3 regions of the Pseudoalteromonas sp. P1-8 genome follow, and region 3 is predicted to be linked to each of the others. Evidence: predicted binding sites of a transcription regulator. Region 3 holds the regulator's gene; each other region holds the start of a gene.
What was found. The regulator MetJ, encoded in region 3, represses methionine synthesis genes. The targets are predictions, from matches to a motif close to TAGACGTCTAGACGTCTA.

Region 1: the regulator MetJ is predicted to act here: its motif matches at 3,921-3,938, upstream of metA (homoserine O-succinyltransferase).
Region 2: the regulator MetJ is predicted to act here: its motif matches at 5,054-5,071, upstream of metK (methionine adenosyltransferase).

What each region holds. Positions count from the first base shown of each region.
Region 1 covers NZ_LJSO01000003.1:65,214-72,645, forward strand. Annotated here, with positions in the region: gene AN213_RS05625 (histone deacetylase) at 1-724, opposite strand, end outside; gene AN213_RS05630 (PilZ domain-containing protein) at 778-1,143, opposite strand; gene AN213_RS05635 (EAL domain-containing protein) at 1,307-2,056, shown strand; gene ettA (energy-dependent translational throttle protein EttA) at 2,083-3,756, opposite strand; gene metA (homoserine O-succinyltransferase) at 4,003-4,950, shown strand; gene AN213_RS05650 (homocysteine S-methyltransferase family protein) at 4,940-6,007, shown strand; gene metH (methionine synthase) at 6,017-7,432, shown strand, end outside.
Region 2 covers NZ_LJSO01000004.1:263,737-271,168, reverse strand. Annotated here, with positions in the region: gene AN213_RS08125 (winged helix-turn-helix transcriptional regulator) at 1-236, shown strand, start outside; gene AN213_RS08120 (TIGR04211 family SH3 domain-containing protein) at 285-884, opposite strand; gene AN213_RS08115 (CYTH and CHAD domain-containing protein) at 1,098-2,618, shown strand; gene AN213_RS08110 (START domain-containing protein) at 2,656-3,264, shown strand; gene AN213_RS08105 (diacylglycerol kinase) at 3,344-3,748, shown strand; gene metK (methionine adenosyltransferase) at 3,801-4,952, opposite strand; gene tkt (transketolase) at 5,219-7,210, shown strand.
Region 3 covers NZ_LJSO01000002.1:30,401-37,832, forward strand. Annotated here, with positions in the region: gene AN213_RS03715 (malic enzyme-like NAD(P)-binding protein) at 375-1,616, shown strand; gene metJ (met regulon transcriptional regulator MetJ) at 1,717-2,037, opposite strand; gene metB (cystathionine gamma-synthase) at 2,262-3,521, shown strand; gene metL (bifunctional aspartate kinase/homoserine dehydrogenase II) at 3,527-5,872, shown strand; gene AN213_RS03735 (penicillin-binding protein 1A) at 5,956-7,432, opposite strand, start outside.

The DNA.
Region 1 (7,432 bases), on a different contig from region 3:
GCTGCCATACATCTACACCTGCATCATAAAGCACTAAATCTGGGTTTAGGGTGTTTAATAAATAACTCAGAGTATCGTCAACAACGCCTAGGTATTCACTATCAGCGACATTCGGCGCTAAACCTATGTCTAAATCGCTGGCTGACTTTCGAAATGGAAAATTCTTTTCACAGTGAATAGAGCAGGTATAAGCATAGGGCTGATGCGCCAGCATTGCTGCGGTACCATCACCTTGATGAACATCTAAATCAAAAATAAGTATATTGGTTACTTCACCACTTTTTATCAGAGTTTCGCTGGTGAAAGCGAGGTCGTTTACCATGCAATAGCCTGAGCCAAAATCAGTATGGGCATGATGAGTGCCCCCCGCTAAGTGACAAGCTATGCCATGTTTAAGGGCTAAACGTGCTGTTTGTAAGGTGCCCAGAGGCGCAGTAAAGGTACGTGCCATCAGCTCTTTTGACCAAGGTAAGCCAATACGGCGCATCGCTTTTTCATCTAAGCGGTTGTGCCAAAGGTCGTGGATATAGTTTTCGCAGTGCACTAATTCAAGGGGCTCAGGGCTGCCAAGCATCGGTTGAGTTAGGTTGTCATTTATTAATCCAAGGCTTTGTACATGCTCATATAAATAAGCAAACTTACTCATCACAAAGCGATGGTTAGGATCGAAACTAAACGAGTAATTTGGATGATACACCAAGGGTAAGTGGGGATTTAACTGCATAGCTCATTGAATAGCTGAATTTGCTACAGCATAACGAATCTACCGACAAAAGTTTACTCTGGTGCGTGAATTAAATGAGCTAATTCGCGATGTAATAATGCTTCATCACCCAGATTGAGCTCAATCAATCGTTTTAAGTGAGTAATACTATCAATATCGATATGTTCGCAGCGAAGGCCTGCATGCTGATGCTCAACATGGCACAGCTCCACTTGCATTTTAATCTCGATAGTTGATTCTGGCAGGGTGAAGATTAAGTCAGCTTTACTATGAATAGGCACTAAAAATGAATCACTTTTAGTAATGAGCGCACCTTGCAAAGATAGATCAAGTAACTGACAGTGATAGTCGTTATCTTCGATACGAAGGATCGCAGGGCAAGAAAATAATACCCGCGAAAACTCTCTGCGTTCATTCATAGCTGTATCTCCTACTTTAGTGACCTAATGAGTATAGTCGAGTCAGCGGTTGTCGCCTGATTAAATGGCAGCTGAGTATTGAAATTCAAAATCCGGTGGGTTGCCATTATTTGCAAATTAATCTCCTCGGTCTATCTTTAATAGGCATTGATAGGAGTATGATGTGATTACACTTGCAGAAATTGAAGCGGCACTTGATAACAATGAATTCTTTTTAGAATACTTACCCACAATACGTTTAAGTGATAATCGGTGTGTTGGAGCAGAAGCGCTTATTCGTTGGCAGCGAAATGATAAAGTCGTCCCACCTCTCGAGTTTATACCGTTAATTGAAGGTTCTGTATTAAGTGGCATGATCACATACTGGGTCATAGATAAAGTAGCCGAAGAGCTTGCTGAGTGGCTGAATAAGCATGACAACGTACATGTAGGTATTAATGTTCCACCAGAGCTTTGGGGGCGAGGCGGAGTATTCTATACCCTGAAAAAGTCAGCTTTGAATAGTAATGCCAGCAAAGTGATATTTGAATTATCTGAGCGAGGGATCCCCGATAGAATGGGTGTTCAAACTATTCTAGAAAATATCTCTAAGGCAAAAATGGCGTTAGATGATATGCAATTAGGTGAAGCGAATATCTTAGCGCTTGCGCAGTTAAATGTTGATTATATAAAAATAGATAAGTCGGTAATCGATCTGATTTTACAAGATGACTGGGCTACTTCATTACAAAAGAAACAACTCGCAAATTGTGGTTATGACAGTAATCATGCCTATATTGCTGAGGGAGTCGAAACCAAAAAACAAGCCCAAGTAGTCGCTAAAGCGGGGATACAATTTGCACAAGGTTGGTATTTTTCGAGATCATTGAAAGTTGATGAATTCCTTGCATACTTTGCACAAAAAAGCCCCTAAATAGGGGCTTTTTGAGTATCAGCTAATTAGCCAATTTTTTTGTATTTAATACGCTTAGGTTGTGCCGCTTCTGCGCCTAAGGTTTTCTTCAACCACTCTTCGTATTCTGTGTAGTTACCATCGAAGAAGTTAATTTGGCCTTCGTCACGGTAATCAAGAATATGTGTAGCAATACGGTCAAGGAACCAACGGTCATGCGAGATACACATTACACAGCCAGGGAACTCTAAAATAGCGTTCTCAAGTGCACGTAGTGTTTCAACGTCTAGGTCATTGGTTGGCTCATCCAGTAGTAATACGTTGCCACCTGCTTTTAATAGCTTAGCTAGGTGTAAACGGTTGCGCTCACCACCTGATAGGTCTTTAACGAATTTTTGTTGGTCGTTACCTTTGAAGTTAAAGCGGCCAACATAGGCACGGCTTGGGAATTCAAAGTTACCAATTTTTAATACGTCTTGGCCGTTAGAGATTTCTTGGAAAACAGTGTTGCTTTCGTCCATGTCGCCACGGAACTGATCAACCGTTGCAAGCTCAACTGTGTCACCAACAATAATCTCACCGCTATCAGGCGTTTCTTCACCACTTAGCATTTTGAATAGCGTTGATTTACCCGCACCATTGGCACCGATAATACCTACGATAGCGCCTTTCGGCATTGCAAAGTTTAAGTCATCGATTAATACACGGTCGCCAAAGCTCTTCTTCAGGCCTTTCACTTCGATAACTTGGTCACCTAAGCGTGGACCCGGTGGAATGAATAGTTCATTCGTTTCGTTACGCTTTTGGTAATCGTTTTGTTGAAGCTCAGAGAACTGTGCCATACGTGCTTTAGACTTAGCTTGACGGCCTTTCGGGTTTGAACGAACCCATTCAAGTTCTTGCGCGATTGATTTTTGACGTGCTTTTTCAGATTTCTGTTCTTGTTGTAAACGTAAATCTTTTTGCTCAAGCCACGATGAGTAGTTACCTTCCCAAGGAATACCTTCACCACGGTCAAGCTCTAAAATCCAACCTGCTACGTTATCTAAGAAATAACGGTCGTGGGTTACAGCAACCACGGTACCTTCGTAGTCGTGTAAGAAGCGCTCTAACCAAGCAACTGACTCAGCGTCTAAGTGGTTGGTCGGTTCGTCAAGAATAAGCATATCTGGTTTTTCAAGTAGTAAACGACAGATCGCAACACGGCGACGCTCACCACCCGAAAGGTGTTCAATTTTTGCATCCCAAGGTGGAAGGCGTAATGCATCAGCTGCACGCTCTAACACGTTGTCGATATTGTGACCGTCGTGCGCTTGGATGATAGCTTCTAGTTCGCCTTGCTCTTTAGCAAGTGCATCGAAGTCAGCACCGTCCATTGCATACTCGTTGTATACTTCATCAAGGCGATTTAGTGCATTTTTAACTTCGCTTACAGCTTCTTCTACTGTTTCGCGAACTGTTTTGCTTTCGTCTAGCACGGGTTCTTGCGGTAAGTAACCGATTTTAGTGCCTGGTTGAGGGCGAGCTTCACCTTCAAAGTCTTGGTCAACACCAGCCATAATGCGAAGTAACGTTGATTTACCTGCACCGTTTAGACCTAGCACACCAATTTTTGCGCCTGGGAAAAAGTGTAAAGAAATATCTTTTAAGATAGTGCGCTTAGGTGGCACAACCTTAGATACTCGACTCATCGAGAATATAAACTTGTCTGGTAACACCATGAAAGAAGCCTTCAATTTATAATAAAAATTAACAGCAAGTATTGTATACCCAAACTACCTCAAAATACAGAATTCAGCGTTTATGATAGGCTTAATATCAAGGTGTTATTTACTCAAAGAGTCATACATTTTAATTAATGACCGCTCAGAAATACTATTTCATTTAGACATCTAAACATCTAGAGGTTGAAATTTCTAACTATCCGTTCATAATTAGCAGTCAGATAAGTATGCTCGGAGCCAGCTATGCCCATTACAGTAAAAGATGAATTGCCTGCCATTGCAAAGTTACGTCAAGAAAACGTGTTTGTAATGCCAAAAAGTCGTGCTAAAACGCAAGAAATCCGCCCAATGCGTTTGGCCATCTTAAACTTAATGCCAAACAAAGTTGAAACCGAAGTGCAGTTTATTCGCTTGCTAGCAAACTCACCGCTGCAAGTTAATGTTGAGCTGTTGCGCTTAGATACCCATCGCACCAGCAGTAACTCTGAACAGCACATGGATACGTTTTATCGTTATTTTTCAGAAGTGAAAGATAATAACTACGATGCCATGATCATAACGGGCGCACCGCTTGCTCATTTAGAGTATGACGAAGTAGCCTACTGGGATGAACTAAAAATTATTTTAGATTGGGCAGAGCAGCATGTGACGTCTACGCTGTTTTCGTGTTGGGCGGCCCATGCGGGGCTTTATCATCACTATGGTCTTAAACGTGATCTGAAACCAAACAAATTAAGCGGTGTTTTCACCCATAAAAGCTATTTTGACCACGCAGCGCTAACGCGTGGCTTTGATGATACCTTTTTAGTGCCACATTCTCGTTATGGTCATATTGATATCGATAAGATCAATGCCTGCGAGGAGCTAGTGGTGTTAGCCGGATCAGAGCGAGTAGGTGCCTACTTAATTAAAAATAAATCAGGTAGCCAAGTGTATATTACTGGCCATCCAGAGTACGATGCTCATACCTTAAAAGGGGAGTATTTACGCGACCAAGAAAAATCAGCGGATGCACCTAAGCCAGAAAATTACTTCCCTGACGATAACCCAGACAACGAACCGTCGAAAACGTGGCAAAGCCATGCCTTTTTATTGTTTTCGAATTGGTTAAACTATTATGTGTACCAAACTACACCGTATGATATTAACTTAGTTAGCCAAGATGTAAGGACTAACAACTATGCCGAGTAATGCAGTGAATAAACGCGAACAATTAACCGAGGCGCTAAAACAGCGAATTTTAATCCTCGATGGCGCGATGGGCACCATGATCCAAGAATATAAATTAGAAGAACAGGATTATCGCGGTGAGCGCTTTAAAGACTGGCACGTACTTATTAAAGGCAATAACGATTTATTAAGCCTGACTCAGCCAAAAATCATTGCTGATATTCACCGTGCTTATTTAGAAGCCGGTGCCGATATCATCGAAACGAATACCTTTAATGCCACGACTATTTCTATGGAAGATTACGACATGGCGAGCCTTAGCCGCGAAATCAACCTCGAGTCAGCGAAGCTTGCACGCGGCGTGTGTGATGAACTTGAAGCAAAAGATCCTAGCAAACCGCGTTATGTAGCCGGTGTACTTGGGCCAACGTCAAAAACCTGTTCTATTTCACCAGATGTAAATGACCCAGGTTATCGTAATATCAACTTTGATAAGCTGGTGGCTGCGTATGTTGAGTCAACACTGGCATTAATGGAAGGTGGTGCTGACCTTATTTTAATAGAAACCATCTTTGATACCCTTAATGCTAAAGCGGCTTCGTTCGCTGTAGAAGAAGCATTCGAGCAAGCTGGTCGTAGTTTACCTGTGATGATTTCGGGCACCATTACCGATGCCTCTGGCCGTACTTTATCAGGGCAAACCACAGAAGCATTTTATAACTCAATTCGTCATATTAAACCGCTATCAATCGGCCTTAACTGCGCCCTAGGCCCTGACTTACTGCGCCAGTATGTTGAAGAGTTATCGCGCGTTTGTGAAACCTTTACCTCGGTGCATCCAAATGCAGGTTTACCGAACGAGTTTGGCGAATATGATTTAGAAGCTCCTGAAATGGCAAAAGAAATTATTGATTGGGGCAAGTCTGGCTTTATCAATATTGTAGGTGGTTGTTGTGGCACGACACCGGCTCATATTAAGGCGTTTGCGAAAGGCCTTGAAGGTGTAAAACCTCGCCAATTACCTGAGCTTGAAGTGCGTATGCGCTTATCGGGCCTTGAAGCGTGTAACTTAAACTAGGAAACCGACATGACTGACCAAATTGCTGTATTTACTAACGTCGGTGAGCGTACCAATGTAACAGGCTCGGCTAAGTTTAAGCGCTTGATCATGGAAGAAGATTACGAGACCGCTCTCGATGTTGCCCGTGAACAAGTAGAAAATGGCGCGCAAGTGATTGATATCAACATGGATGAAGCTATGTTGGACTCAAAAGCGGCGATGGTAAAGTTTTTAAACTTAATTGCCTCAGAGCCTGATATCTCAAAAGTACCTATCATGGTCGACTCATCTAAATGGGAAGTGATTGAAGCAGGCTTAAAGTGTATTCAAGGTAAGGCCATTGTTAACTCAATTTCACTTAAAGAAGGTGAAGAGCCATTCATCCGCCAAGCTAAGCTAATTAAACGCTTTGGTGCTGCTGCGGTGGTTATGGCGTTTGATGAAACCGGGCAAGCAGAAACTGCTGATCGTAAGTTCGAGATTTGTCAGCGTAGTTACAAAATACTCGTTGATGATATTGGCTTTCCGCCAGAAGACATTATTTTTGACCCAAACATTTTTGCCGTCGCAACGGGCATTGAAGAGCACGATAACTACGCTGTTGAGTTTATTGAAGGTACGCGCCGAATTAAGCAAGGCTTACCGCACTGTAAAGTGTCGGGTGGTGTATCGAATGTGTCGTTCTCGTTCCGTGGTAATAACCCAGTACGTGAAGCTATTCACTCAGTGTTTTTATACCACGCGATTAAAGCGGGTATGGACATGGGCATTGTAAATGCGGGCCAATTAGCGGTTTACGATGATATTCCCGAAGAGCTGCGCAAAGCTGTAGAAGATGTGATCCTCAATACCGACCCAGGTGCCGGTGAGCGACTTGTTGAACTTGCACCCAAATACTCTGGTATGGCGCAAGCAGAGAAAGTTGAAGATTTAGAGTGGCGTACTTGGCCTGTTGAAAAGCGCCTTGAACATGCACTAGTAAAAGGCATTACCGAATACATCGATGAAGATACCGAAGAGTGCCGCAAGAGCAAAGCTAAGCCTATCGAAGTGATCGAAGGCCCGCTTATGGACGGCATGAACGTAGTAGGTGACTTATTTGGCTCAGGTAAAATGTTCTTACCTCAGGTTGTTAAATCTGCTCGTGTGATGAAGCGCGCCGTAGCCTATCTTGATCCTTTCATTGAAGCTGAAAAAGAAGAGGGCGCAACCAATGGCAAAGTGGTTATGGCAACCGTTAAGGGTGACGTACACGACATTGGTAAGAACATTGTAGGCGTTGTACTGCAATGTAATAACTACGAGGTTATCGACCTTGGTGTGATGGTGCCGGCAGAGAAAATCTTGCAAACCGCCATTGACGAGAAAGCCGATATTATTGGTTTATCAGGGCTTATTACCCCTTCGCTTGATGAAATGGTGCATGTTGCGAAAGAAATGACC
Region 2 (7,432 bases), on a different contig from region 3:
CGAATACATCGGTATTTAAAGTCTTTCGTGAATATATTTTAAATATTCCACAAGTAGTTGAATGCGACATGGTTGCTGGTGGCTATGACTACTTATTAAAAGTACGTGTGTCTGATATGGACGAATACCGTCAGGTGCTGGGAGATTTAGTTGATATACCAGGGGTGGGTACGCATCACACCTATATGGTGATCGAAAAAATTAAACAAGATACCGGACTAAGGTTCGATATATAGATACAAAAAAAGCACCATCAGGTGCTTTTTTATTGACTATTTAGTGGCTTATGCCCAGCCGTCGTAACGTTTACGGCGAGATAACACCACGGTTAAGATAATACCTAACAGTAAGCCGATAAATGCAATTGCGCCGCCATATGTAAGTAGCTGACGCTTCTCTTTAGCACTGGCTGTTTGCTTTGCATTGCGCTCAGACTCAATGGTGTTCTTAAGTGTTTCGATTTGCTTGCTAAGAGCTAGGTTTTGCTCTGTTAGTGATTTGTTCTGCTCTTGTAGTTGTGGCAACTCAATTTCAGCTTGGCGAAGCTGCTCTTGCATTACCGTCATGTCGTTATTCAGTGCTTGAAATTGTTGTTGAATACCCGCGTTTTCAGTAATAAATTTTGACTCAACCCAACCTTCACGATCTTTATCATCACGAATTTTAAAGTAGCCATTATCCTCACCTGACAACAACACAACTTGTGTACCCGCATCAACTGAACCCAAAATGCGGTAGTTTTTGCTTGGGCCTGAGTGCATAAAGGTATACAGGTTATCGACTATGTAGGCGGTGTTTTGGCTGTCGCTGCTTGGTGCTTCTTCTGCGTAGCTAATAAAAGAGGTGGCCGCAAGGAGCAACCCAAAAATACACTGTTTTAACATCAATCTACCTTGTTAATGTGATCTTGCCTAGAAGTGGCTAAATTTATAATTTCTTTATGTATAGAGATAGTAGGGATTTCAACTATTAATAGCAAGGCTGATATTGTAATCCGTGCGTGGGCTTAACCGTAAAAAACAGGAAAAAATTTGCATTAACAGTCTGCTTTGTTTATTTTGATCACTTATTTATTTTAAATGTACTCCGCAAAGCGAATGGATACTGAGATAGAACTGAAGTTTTTGGTGTCAGATGCCGTTGTTCCACTGATCCCCGCATTAATTACCCAATTTGCAAAAACCGTTACTAACAAACCGTCACGCAATTTACAAAATGCTTATTACGATACGCCAAGCCGAGAATTACGCGCTTTAGATATTGGCCTTCGTACTCGCTGTTGTGATGGTGAGTGTGAACAAACTATCAAGCTTGCTGGCGAAGTGGTTGGCGGCTTACATCAGCGCCCAGAATACAACTTACCACTGTCAGGTAACCGCCCTGATTTACTCGCATTTGATGCTGCTATTTGGCCGCATGGCATGCAAGTGTCTGGTATTGCTGAAAACCTATACCCAATTTTTAGCACTAACTTTATACGCCGTACTTGGTTACTCGAAACCGAAAATGGCGCAAAAATTGAAGTGGTATTAGATAAAGGTGAAGTTGCTGCCTCGGGTCAGGTTGAGCCAATCTCTGAACTTGAAATCGAACTGATTGAAGGTAGTCGTAATGAGTTGTTTGCTTTGGCAGATAAACTGGTTAGTGAAAGCCATGTTCGCTTAGGGCTTTATTCTAAAGCTGCTCGAGGTTATCGTCTTGCAGATGACAAACCATTAAAAGCAAGCAAATCAATTGGCTTTGTGCCACTAAAACGTGGTGCAACCCAAGAACAAGCTTTAGTAGAAAGCATTAACTACGCGATTCGCTTTGTACAAAAACATGAAGCCTGCTATTTCATAAAACCAAGCTTAAAAACCCTTAAGCGTGTTACAGACGGTATTCGTTTAATTCGCCATACATTTTGGCTGTTTGACGATATTGTTAGTAAAGACGATACCGACTCATTGCGTACAGAGTTAAAGTGGTTATTGAGCGAATTAGCGTGGGTTGAAAATGCTATTCAGCTAAAAACCTACACATCTAAGCGCCACGCATACTACAAAAAAATCAACAGTGCGCCTGAGCTCACACAAGTTATTAATGACTTAAAAGAGTTACAGCCAAGCATTGATGATATTGAAACTCTTTTTCATAGCACCCGATACAACCGCTTATTATTACAATTAACAACCTGGTTAATTGAAAAACAGTGGCGCAAATCATGGGGGCAGGCTGAGTTTCAGGCTGCAGAAAAACCAGTTGCCGATATTGCTAAGCGTTTATTTGCTAAAGATTGGCACGACATGCACGAGCTTATTCCTGAGCAGCAAGTGTTTACAGATAAAGACTATTTGGCACTGCGCACCCGCCTTGAAAACTCATTACTCAGCGGCAACTGCTTAGGTGCCTTGTTCGATAAAGAAGATCGAAACGAGTTTCGTATGCCATGGGTTGATATCTCTCATGGTATTTATGAGTTAAGCACCCTTGAGTACTTAAAGCAGTTATGTGCAGGGCAAGACGACTTAGAGCTGACCAAAATTCAATCATGGCTTGATCAAAAGTCAGAGTTTCTGGTCAGTGCGATGGAGCAAAGTCGCCACGCGTCATTTAATACAGACCCTTATTGGTTTTAAATAAATGCGCTTGTGCCTATGGATAGGGTTAGCATGTTTGAGTCTCTCGGCAGTAGCTAACCCTATTGAATGGCAAACCTACAAACAGCAAGACGGCATAAAGGTTAGCTATAAAAAGCATAAAACCGGTATTATTGAAATTAATGCTTCTGTGCTAGTAAAAAATGCCAAAGCCAGTGACTTTATGGCATTACTCAGTGATACCGACAATGCTGCTAACTGGCTTGAAAATGTCAAAAGCGTGACCTTAATGGAGCGCTTAAGCCCCTCAGAAACCCTTGTTTATACTCATTTTAATTCACCTTGGCCGGTGTCAGATAGAGATTTAGTTAGTTACTCTTGTTATCACGCTTTAGATGAGCACAAAACCGAGTTACAAATCAAAAGCCAACCTTATGCAAAAGCCGAAGTCTCTGGCGTTGTGCGTATTAAAGACCTCACCGCCTATTGGCGTTTAGAGCAGCAACAAAGTAATTTGTTGGTCAGCCATCAAGCCTATGCTGATCCAAGTGGTTCAATTCCGCATTGGTTAAGTAACAAGGTATCGCTAAAAAGCGTTTATAAAACGCTACAAGCACTGAGAGAACAATTAACTAATAATCAGTTTTCCCGCGCAAACACCAGCAGTATTCCAGGTGATTGCTAGCGTTTAATCAAGCGTATTTGGGTGACAGAGTAAGAATTTATTATTATGATCAGGCTAATTCTGAGCGGGTAGGTAAAAAATGAAAGAACCAAAAATTCCCCTAGTTAATAAGCCAAATGGTATTGGCTTTGGGCGTATTTTAAAAGCAACCAAGTGTTCTATTAAAGGCTTTAAAGCGGCATTTAAAGAAGAGTCGGCATTTCGTTCTGAAATCTATTTAGGGGTGTGTTTATTACCCTCGTCAGTGGTTCTTGCGCAGTCATTAAATCATTGGTTAGTGTTGTTTATTCCTTACTTGTTATTATTAATTGTTGAGTTACTGAACTCGTCGATAGAAGCGCTCACTGACCGGGTAGGGATTGAGTATCATGTATTATCGGGACGAGCTAAAGATATGGCTTCTGCGGCAGTGACATTGAGCTTGCTAATTCTAGCCTTAGTTTGGGGTGTCGCAGTTTACGAAAAGATAGTTACCTACCTTTAAAACAGACATAAAAAAAGCGCCAAAAGGCGCTTTTTTCATTTTATCAAACCTATTACAGGCCAGCAGCTGCGCGAAGTGCGTCTGCTTTGTCTGTACGCTCCCAAGGGAACTCATCACGACCGAAGTGGCCGTATGCCGCAGTCGGTTGATAGATAGGACGCTCAAGATCAAGCATTTGGATTAAGCCGTAAGGGCGTAGGTCGAAGTGCTCACGTACTAATTCGATTAGACGCGCTTCTTCTAATTTACCTGTACCAAATGTCTCGATGCTGATAGACGTTGGCTCTGCAACACCGATAGCGTAAGAAACTTGTAGCTCACATTTGTCAGCAAGGCCAGCAGCAACCACGTTTTTAGCAACGTAACGAGCAGCATATGCAGCTGAACGGTCAACTTTTGATGGATCTTTACCAGAGAAAGCACCACCACCGTGACGAGCCATACCACCGTATGTATCAACGATGATTTTACGACCTGTAAGACCACAGTCACCCATTGGGCCACCGATTACGAAACGGCCAGTTGGGTTGATGAAGAACTTAGTTGCGCTTGAGATTAGCTCAGCAGGAAGAACCGGCTTAATGATAGTTTCCATTACCGCTTCAACTAAGTCGTTTTGTGAGATTGAATCACAGTGTTGAGTTGAAAGAACAACTGCATCAATACCAACAGGCTTGCCATCTTCGTATGCAAACGTTACTTGAGATTTTGCATCTGGGCGTAACCAGTTAAGCTCACCACTTTTACGAACTTCAGCTTGGCGCTGAACAAGACGGTGCGAATAAGTGATAGGTGCAGGCATTAAAACGTCAGTTTCATTACATGCGTAACCGAACATTAGACCTTGGTCACCAGCGCCTTGCTCTTCAGGGCGAGCACGGTCAACACCTTGGTTGATGTCTGGAGATTGTTTACCGATAGTGTTTAGGATTGCACAAGAGTCAGCATCGAAACCCATGTCTGAGTGCGTGTAACCGATTTCACGTACTGTTTTACGTGTGATTTCTTCGATATCAACCCAAGCGCTAGTTGTGATTTCACCACCAACCATCACCATACCGGTCTTAACGTAAGTCTCACATGCAACACGGGCATGAGAATCTTGTTCAAGGATAGCATCTAGAACCGCGTCAGAGATTTGGTCCGCGATTTTATCCGGATGACCTTCAGAAACAGATTCAGAAGTAAATAAATGTTTTGCCATTGTATTTCTGCTCACAAATATTGCGCTTCACAAACGTCGGTAATAGCGCTAAAAAATTAAGGGGCGTATTTTATCTAAAACAAATATGTTTGCATAGTAATTTTACGCCTAGACGTCTATTTAAAATTACTAATAACGTATTGTTCTTAACAAACGCCCATAATTGGTGCATTTAATGCGGATTTTTAATTGCACTGTACCCTTACAATAAGTAAGAATGGGGCTTCATAAACAACCAGCGCAAATACATAAAGGTAGGAGAATTCATGCCATCACGCAAAGAACTTGCAAATGCTATTCGCGTCTTATCAATGGACGCAGTACAACAGGCCAAATCTGGTCACCCTGGCGCCCCTATGGGCATGGCAGATATCGCAGAAGTACTATGGCGCGATTATCTAAAGCACAATCCAACGAATCCAGAGTGGGCAGACCGAGATCGATTTATTCTTTCTAACGGCCACGGTTCAATGCTGATCTATTCTCTACTGCACTTAAGTGGCTATGACTTACCACTAGAGGAAATTAAAAACTTCCGTCAAATGCACTCAAAAACACCAGGTCACCCAGAGTATGGGTATGCACCAGGTATTGAGACTACTACGGGTCCATTAGGTCAAGGGATCACAAATGCAGTGGGCATGGCAATTGCCGAAAAAGCGCTAGCTGCACAGTTTAACCGTGAAGGCCACGATATTGTTGATCACTTCACGTATGCATTCATGGGTGATGGCTGTTTAATGGAAGGTATTTCACACGAAGCCTGTTCATTAGCCGGTACATTAGGCCTAGGTAAACTAGTTGCGTTTTGGGATGACAACGGCATCTCAATTGATGGTGAAGTAGAAGGTTGGTTCAGCGATGACACACCAGCGCGCTTCAAAGCATACGGCTGGCACGTAGTAAGCGATGTTGATGGTCATAACCCAGATGCAATTCGCGCCGCTATCGAAGAAGCGCGTAGTATCACTGATAAGCCATCATTAATTTGTTGTAAAACAGTGATTGGTTACGGTTCACCTAACAAATCAGGTAGCCATGACTGTCACGGTGCGCCACTAGGTGAAGACGAAATTAAAGCATCTCGTGAATTCCTAGGTTGGACTGGCGATGCATTTGAAATCCCTGCTGATATCTACAGCGAGTGGGATGGCAAAGAAAAAGGTAAGCAACTAGAAGCAAGCTGGGACGAAAAGTTTGCAGCATACGCAAGTGCACACCCTGAACTTGCTGCTGAGTTTAAACGCCGTACAAATGGTGAGTTACCAGCTGATTGGGCTGAAAAGTCACAAGCTTACATTGAAGAGCTACAAGCAAACCCAGCAAACCCAGCAACACGTAAAGCATCACAAAATGCATTAAATGCGTTTGGCCCGTTACTACCAGAATTCATGGGTGGCTCTGCTGACCTTGCAGGTTCTAACTTAACACTTTGGGATGGCTCAAAAGGCCTAGAAGCAAACGATGCTAGCGGTAACTACATTTTCTACGGTGTACGTGAATTTGGTATGTCAGCGATTATGAATGGTATTGCATTGCACAAAGGCTTTATTCCATACGGTGCAACATTCCTAATGTTCATGGAATACGCACGTAACGCAGTACGTATGGCGGCATTAATGAAGCAGCCAAGCATCTTCGTTTACACACACGATTCAATTGGTTTAGGTGAGGATGGCCCAACGCACCAACCGGTAGAGCAAATTGCAAGCATGCGTTTAACGCCTAATCTAGTGAACTGGCGCCCATGTGACCAAGTTGAGTCAGCGATTGCATGGCAACAAGCAATTGAGCGTAAAGATGGCCCAACATCACTGATTTTCACTCGCCAAGGCCTTGAGCAACAAACGCGTACTGCACAGCAGTTAGCTGATGTGAAAAAAGGTGGTTACGTACTTAGCTGTGACGGTGAGCCAGAGCTTATCCTTATTGCAACAGGTTCTGAAGTACAGCTTGCACAAGATGCCGCTGCAGAACTGCGTTCACAAGGTAAAAAAGTACGTGTGGTATCTATGCCTTCAACTGATTTATTTGATGAGCAAGACGCTGCGTATAAAGAAAGCGTATTACCAGCAAGCGTAACACGCCGCGTAGCAATCGAAGCGGGCATCGCAGACTACTGGTACAAATACGTAGGCCTAAACGGCGCAGTAGTTGGTATGACGACCTTCGGTGAGTCAGCACCTGCAGGCGAGTTATTCAAGCACTTTGGTTTCACTGTTGAAAACATCGTAAACAAAGCAAACGCCTTGTTCTAAGCTTTAGTCGCTAAAATTTAAAAGCCCGCCCTGTATAACCACAGCGCGGGCTTTTTTATTCCCCCGTAGGTTGAGTAGAACGGAGTGAAACCCAACGCACTCAGAGCTGGTAGCTTTCAGCCATCAGCTGTCAGTTTTAAATACCTCACTGTAAGCGTGAAATTTATTTCGCGTGAAAGTTATGCTTTTTGATTGAATACCAGAAGCCAAATTTAAGTTTTT
Region 3 (7,432 bases):
AAAGTGCCACCCCTTGGCTATATTCTTGTTTGTATAAACTTTCATAAAAGTTATTAAAAATAATAAATTTAAATAACTTTGTGAGTAAATGCTGTGAACTTCGTTGAAATGGATATTTTGGGCTAACTTCGGCTAATTGCAGTGTACGTGCGTATAAAATACAAAAACACGTGCTTAAAAGGTCATAAATAGGTGAATTTTTATGTCTGATTAATCGCAACTATGCGCAGAAATTGTTGGGAAATCCTTTAAAATTAAGCGATATAGCATATAACAGGATAGACCTGATAATACTTGGAATTTTTATACATTACAGGTATCGTACTGATGCAAGCTCTCTCACTTTTTAACTTTTTGCAGGATACTATCGCGTTATGTCAGATTTTCGTGAACAAGCATTACATTACCACGCTCACCCCGTTCCAGGTAAAATTAGTGTTGAACTAACCAAGCCAGCCGAAACGGTTAACGATCTCGCTTTAGCTTATAGCCCAGGTGTGGCTGAACCAGTCCGTGAAATTGCTGCTGATCCAGCAAATGCCTATAAATATACAGGCAAAGGTAACATGGTTGCGGTTATTTCAAACGGTACCGCAATTTTAGGTTTAGGTAACTTAGGTCCGCTTGCATCAAAACCTGTAATGGAAGGTAAAGCGTTACTATTCAAACGTTTTGCTGGCCTTGACTCAATTGATATTGAAGTTAAACATCGCACAACAGAAGATTTCATTAATACGGTTGCTAACATCGCTGATACGTTTGGTGGTATCAACCTTGAAGATATTAAAGCGCCTGAGTGTTTTGAAATCGAAAAAGCACTTATCGAGCGCTGTGATATTCCAGTTTTCCACGATGACCAACATGGTACAGCTATTGTAACTGCTGCTGGTATGCTTAACGCCCTTGAAGTGCAAGGTAAAGACATCGAAGATGCCATCATCGTATGTTTAGGTGCCGGTGCTGCTGCTGTGGCTTGTATGGAGCTTTTAATTAAGTGTGGCGCACTACGTGAACACATTTATATGCTTGACCGTAAAGGTGTGATCCATACACGTCGTGATGACTTAAACGAGTATAAGCAATTATTTGCTAACAATACCGATAAGCGTACATTACAAGATGTTATTGCTGATGCTGACGTATTCGTTGGTGTATCAGGTCCTAACCTGTTAACAGCAGATGATCTTAAGCTGATGGCTGATAAGCCAGTCGTGTTTGCATGCTCAAACCCAGATCCTGAGATTGCTCCAGAAGTTGCACACAGTGCGCGTAACGATTTAATTATGGCAACGGGTCGTTCAGATTTCCCTAACCAAGTAAATAACGTGCTTTGTTTCCCATTTATTTTCCGTGGTGCGTTAGATGTTCGTGCAACGGCAATTAATGATGAAATGAAAATTGCTGCAGTTCACGCGATTCGTGGTATCGCGAAAGAGCCTGTACCAAGTGAAGTATTAAAAGCGGCTGGTGTTGAGTCACTTGAGTTTGGTGCTGAGTACATCATTCCTAAGCCAATGGACCCGCGTTTATTACCACGTATTGCACGTGCTGTTGCTGAAGCAGCAGTAGAGTCGGGCGTGGCGCAAATCGACATGCCAGAAGATTACATGCGTTAAGCTTAATTAGCTATTAGGTATATCGCGCAATAAAAAACTCAGCCTAGGCTGAGTTTTTTTATATCTGCGATTATCGGCGGTGATCCGATGGCCGAAATACTTATTCTGAATCAAGCACTGGGATATCTAATCCCATTTCTTGCATAATTTTTTTAACTTCTTCAGGTACCTTTTCAGGGTTGTCTTTACGTAGGTCGTCATCATTTGGTAATGGTTGACCTGTAAAAGCATGTAAGAAAGCTTCACACAATAACTCACTGTTCGTCGCATGACGCAGGTTATTGATCTGGCGGCGTGTACGCTCGTCAGTTAATACTTTTAATACGTTGAGTGGGATCGATACGGTAATCTTTTTTACTTGTTCTGATTTTTTACCGTGTTCTGCATATGGGTGAATGTATTCACCGTTCCATTTAGCCATAAGTTGTTTCGTTGCCTCGGTTGTCAGTGATTTACGCCTTATTCACAGCGCAAGATGCGGAAATTCTATCTCTTTAAAAAAGATAGTCAAATACTAGTTATTTAGCCATCTAGTGGTGTAAGTGTATAAACTTCTATGTGTAAGCCATAAATGCTTTGACTTCTCATATTTGATCATCTAACCTTTTAGACGTCTAAACATCCAATTTAAGAGTAGGTGATGAAATGAGCGAAAAAAATAAAGCGACGATTGCTGTTCGTCACGGCATCGAAGCCGATAAACATCATGGTGCGGTTGTACCACCAATTTACTTATCAACCACCTATTCGTTTGCTGATTTTGATACTAAGCGCCAGTATGACTATGGTCGCAGCGGTAATCCAAATCGCGATATCTTAGCTGAAACCTTAGCAGAGCTTGAAGGTGGTGCTAGAGGTATTATAACTGCAACAGGTATGTCTGCAGTGCATTTAGCCACTCAGCTATTAAACAGTGACGATACGTTAGTGATCCCACATGACTGTTATGGCGGTAGTTACCGTTTATTCACCTCGCTTGAAAAACGTGGCCTGTTAAAACTAAAAGTTTTGGATTTAACTAAAACTGAAAATCTCCAAGAAATTTTAGCGATTAAACCCAAGTTGATTTGGATTGAAACGCCAAGTAACCCAATCTTGCGTTTAACAGATATTAAAGCAATTACTAGTATTGCTAAGCAGTGTGGTGCTTTGGTTGCGGCTGACAACACCTTCTTATCACCTGCATTACAAAACCCAATTGAGTTTGGTGTTGATATTGTTGTGCACTCAACAACTAAATACATCAATGGTCACTCTGATGTAGTGGGCGGTGCAGTGATTGCTGCAACGCAAGAGCTAGGCGACGAGCTTGCTTGGTGGGCGAATAATATCGGTATTACTGGTGCACCATTTGACAGCTACTTAACGCTTCGTGGTTTACGTACTTTAAATGTACGCCTAAAGCAGCACCAAGAAAATGCCTTTGCCATTGCTGAGTATTTAGAAAGCTCACCTTATGTAAGCCAAGTTTATTACCCAGGCCTTGCTTCTCACCCACAACATGAGCTTGCTAAAGCACAGCAACGTGGCTTTGGTGGCATGGTGAGCTTTGATATTAAAGGCGATATCAACGATGCAGCAGCGTTTTTAACAAGCCTAAAAGACTTTAGCCTTGCTGAGTCGCTAGGTGGGGTAGAAAGCTTGATTTGTCACCCTGCAACAATGACCCACGCAGGTATGGAGCCTAAAGCGCGCCTTGAAGCCGGTGTAGGCGATACGCTGATCCGTATTTCTGTAGGTATTGAAGACGTAAAAGATCTCATTGCAGATTTAGACCGTGTTTTCAATTTAGTAAAACCAGGTCAAGGCCAACAAGTTAAAAAAGCTGAAGCTAAGCTAACACAGCAAGATACACAGCAAAACGCGTCATTTAAGTTAACGCCAGCACATACGGCATTGTGGTAGAAGAAATGGTAAATATTGTTCATAAATTTGGTGGCTCAAGCTTAAGCTCGGCAGATCGTTATCATGCGGTAGCGAACATTGTTCTTGCTAATACAGAGCAGGGCGATTGCGTGGTTGTGTCGGCATCGGGTAAAACAACCGATACCCTGGTAAAGCTTTGGCAAAGTTACCAGCAGCAAGATAGTCAAGCTGTTAGCGATATTCTATTGCTTATTGATAATAATCAACGGGCTTTAATTGAGCAGTTACTTATAGGTCAGAATAAACAACAGGCCTTGGCACAGTTAAAAGATGAACTTGCCGTATTAAATGAATTAATTAGTCAACAGCAGCTACTTGAAGCACCTTTACTTGCTCATGGTGAAGTGTGGTCGGCGCGGTTATTGGCCGCTTACCTAAATCAGTTAGGTGTTGATGCGCAAGATGTTGATGCAAGGCAGTTATTTACTCTAAATGATGGTCAGCTTTTACATCAAAAAAACCAACAGCAGTGCAGTGATGCGATTAGCAGAACACATATCAACGTAGTAACGGGTTTTATAGCAGCAGATTGCCAAGGTAATACGGTGACATTAGGCCGTAATGGCAGTGATTACAGTGCCACCTTGTTAGCGAGTTATACTTTTGCCAAGCAAGTGTCTATATGGACAGACACACAAGGGGTATTTAGTACTGACCCCCGTAAAGTTAAAAATGCGGTTAAGTACGCCAAGGTATGCCGCGACCAAGCTAACCTATTAGCGCGTTTAGGTAACCCAGTATTGCATGCAAAAACCTTGTCGCCGTTAAAAGACACAGAAATTAAATTGGTGGTAAGAAGTAGCTTTGATTGTGATGCAACGCCAACCGAGGTAGTAAAAGAGGGTTATAGTAAAGCAAAGCGTTTTATTACTACCTTAGATAACATCGATTTATTAAGGGTTGATAAACTAAGCAGTGGTGAAGTCGGTGAGCTTAGTCAGTTAATTCAACACAGCCTGCACCACTTTACTAAAGATGGCGATACTTACTTGTTAGTACCTGGTCAAAGTACTCACCAAGTTGTCAGCCATTTAGCGGGCCGTGCCAATATTGTCGAGTCTAATTTAAGTGGTTGTGCAGTGGTTGCACCAACAGCTGATGTAATTGCGCTGACAGAGCAAGCAACAGCGCTTTTAAAAGAGCAAAGTATTCATCCTCGTTTTGTACAACAAGACGATAACTATGTGTTGATCTTAAACGATCAGGCAATTGATAGTGATGTTTTAACCCTTCTACATGACAAGCTGGTAAACAAAGGTCAAGAGTTGGCTATTATTGTTGCTGGCCTTGGTAATGTAGGCGAAGTATTCTTATCGCAACTACAAGCTCAGTTTGCTCGTTTATCTGCTCAGTACAAAGTAAAAGTAGTAGCTCTTTTACGCTCTAAACAAATGCTTTTTAGTGCCAGTGGTTTAAATACCGAAACATGGCAAGAGCAGTGGCACAATGAAGCGCAAAGCTACGATAAAGCTGAGTTATTAGCACGTATCAATGAGCTAGATTATGAGCACAAAGTAGTGATTGATATCACTGCCAGTGAGGCTTTTAGTCAGTTGTATCCTGATTTTGTAGAGCTTAACTGTCATTTGATCAGTGCAAACAAATATGCGGGTACTGCCGCGCATAGTTGGTATCAAAACTTACGTACTAATTTAGCTGAGCGAAATCTACTATGGCGCTACAACACCAGTGTAGGCGCAGGTTTACCGATTAACTTTGCTTTAGCTGATTTACAAAATAGCGGTGACAGTATTAACCGTATTGAAGGGGTATTCTCGGGTACTTTATCGTGGTTATGTAGCAGTTACGATGGTAGCGTGCCGTTTTCAGATTTAGTGCTTCAAGCTCAGCAAATGGGCTATACAGAGCCAGATCCTCGTGAAGACTTATCTGGCCGAGATATGCAGCGTAAACTACTAATTTTAGCGCGTGACTTAGGCCTAGATTTAGAGCTAGATGACATTGCTTTAACACCTCTGATGCCTGAACAGCTTGCAGCAGGAAGCTGGCAAGATTTTCTTGCAAACAAACAGCTGCTCGATGAATTTATGACAGAAAAAGCAGCGCAAGCTGCGGCAGAAGACAAAGTGGTGCGCTACACCGGTGCTATCACACTCGTTGATGGCAAGGTTCAGGCGCAAGTTGATTTAGTTAATGTTGGCAAAGATGATGTATTAGCAAGCCTTAAACCGGGCGATAACATCTTTGTGATCAATTCACAGTGGTATACAGACAATGCATTAGTGATCCAAGGCCCTGGAGCGGGTAAAGAAGTCACTGCCGCTGGGGTGCACTCAGACCTATATTGGCTGGTAAATAACCTAAAATAATTTTGCTGATCTTAGTTTAAATAGCTAAGCAAAAAGCGCCCCAAGGGCGCTTTTTTATTGTTTCAAAATAGCAATTCACTTATTTAAAACAACTCTTCCTCTGTGCTGAGCTTTTCTTCAAATACGTCTGTTGGTTGATCAAGTACGTACTTGGTTGGTGCTGTGCCTTTAATGAAGTATTCAAAACGACTGGTATAGTCATTCTTATGGCTTAAAAGACCTGTTGCTAAGTCGATACGAACCGATACCAAACCTTCAGGAAACTCAATAGGTGCTTCTGGCATGCCATCAAGAGCTGCACGCATAAAGTCGACCCATGCAGGTTGTGCGGTTTTTGCACCCGATTCTGCACCAGATATTTGTGACTTATCAAGGTTACTATTGTAGGTCGAGCGGCCAAGGGCTTTTCCAGGGTTATCAAAACCAACCCATACCGAGGTCATCACATTGCGGTTAAAGCCACTGAACCATGTATCAACCGAGTCATTGGTAGTACCTGTTTTTCCTGCTAAATCGCGACGATCAAGTGCTTGTGCACGCCAGCCTGTACCACTCCAGCCGGTTTTGTGAGTCCAGCTACCACCACCCCAAATTGCGCTGTGCATAGCTTGCGAAATTAAGAATGCATTTTGCTTTGAAATGATACGCGGAGCACAACGCGGAGTGCTCACACTTTGTGCCTGATCCAATTGATTATCATCTAATGATGCAAACTCTGGTGTAACAACCTGCTCAGGTTCATCACAGGCAAGTTCTGGCTCTGTTTTGAATAACACATTACCAGCAGAATCCTGAATTTCAGAAATAAAGTAAGGGGTAATTAAGTGGCCGCCATTGGCGAAAGTACTCATTCCGCGAGCTAGTTCAAGAGGAGTGATTGAGGCACTACCCAGGGCCAATGACTCGCTACGATTAATATCACTATTTAAAAAACCAAACTTAAGTAAGTGATCTGCTGTACGTTCAAGACCTACACCACGTAGTAAACGGACAGAAATTACGTTTTTAGATTGAGCGAGTGCACGGCGTATTCGGATAGGGCCATTATAAACCGCCGGGCTATTCTTAGGGCGCCATGCTACACCTTGGCTTTTATCCCATTGATTAATTGGTGCATCGTTAAGAATTGAAGCGAGTGTGTAGCCGTTTTCAAGTGCTGCTGAATAAATAAATGGCTTGATGTTTGAACCAACCTGGCGTTTTGCTTGAACTGCGCGATTGTATTGGCTTTGTTCAAAGCTATAACCACCGACAATGGCTTTAATACGACCATCTTGTGGGTCAAGTGAAACAAGTGCGCTCGATGCTTCTGGTACTTGGCTAAGGATGTAGCTTTCATCTGCATTTTTACGCAGCCAAATTTGCGCTCCCGCTGATAAAATTTCAGTAGCCGTTTTTGGTGCGAAACTTTGACGGTAACGGGTAATATATTTGCGTGCCCATTTTAGACCATCCCACTCAACCTTCACTTGTTCGCCGCTTTTTAATAGCACATCAATTGATTGCTCAGCGACATTAGTTACAACACCAGCTAATAGTGGGCCAAACTCTTTGACATCT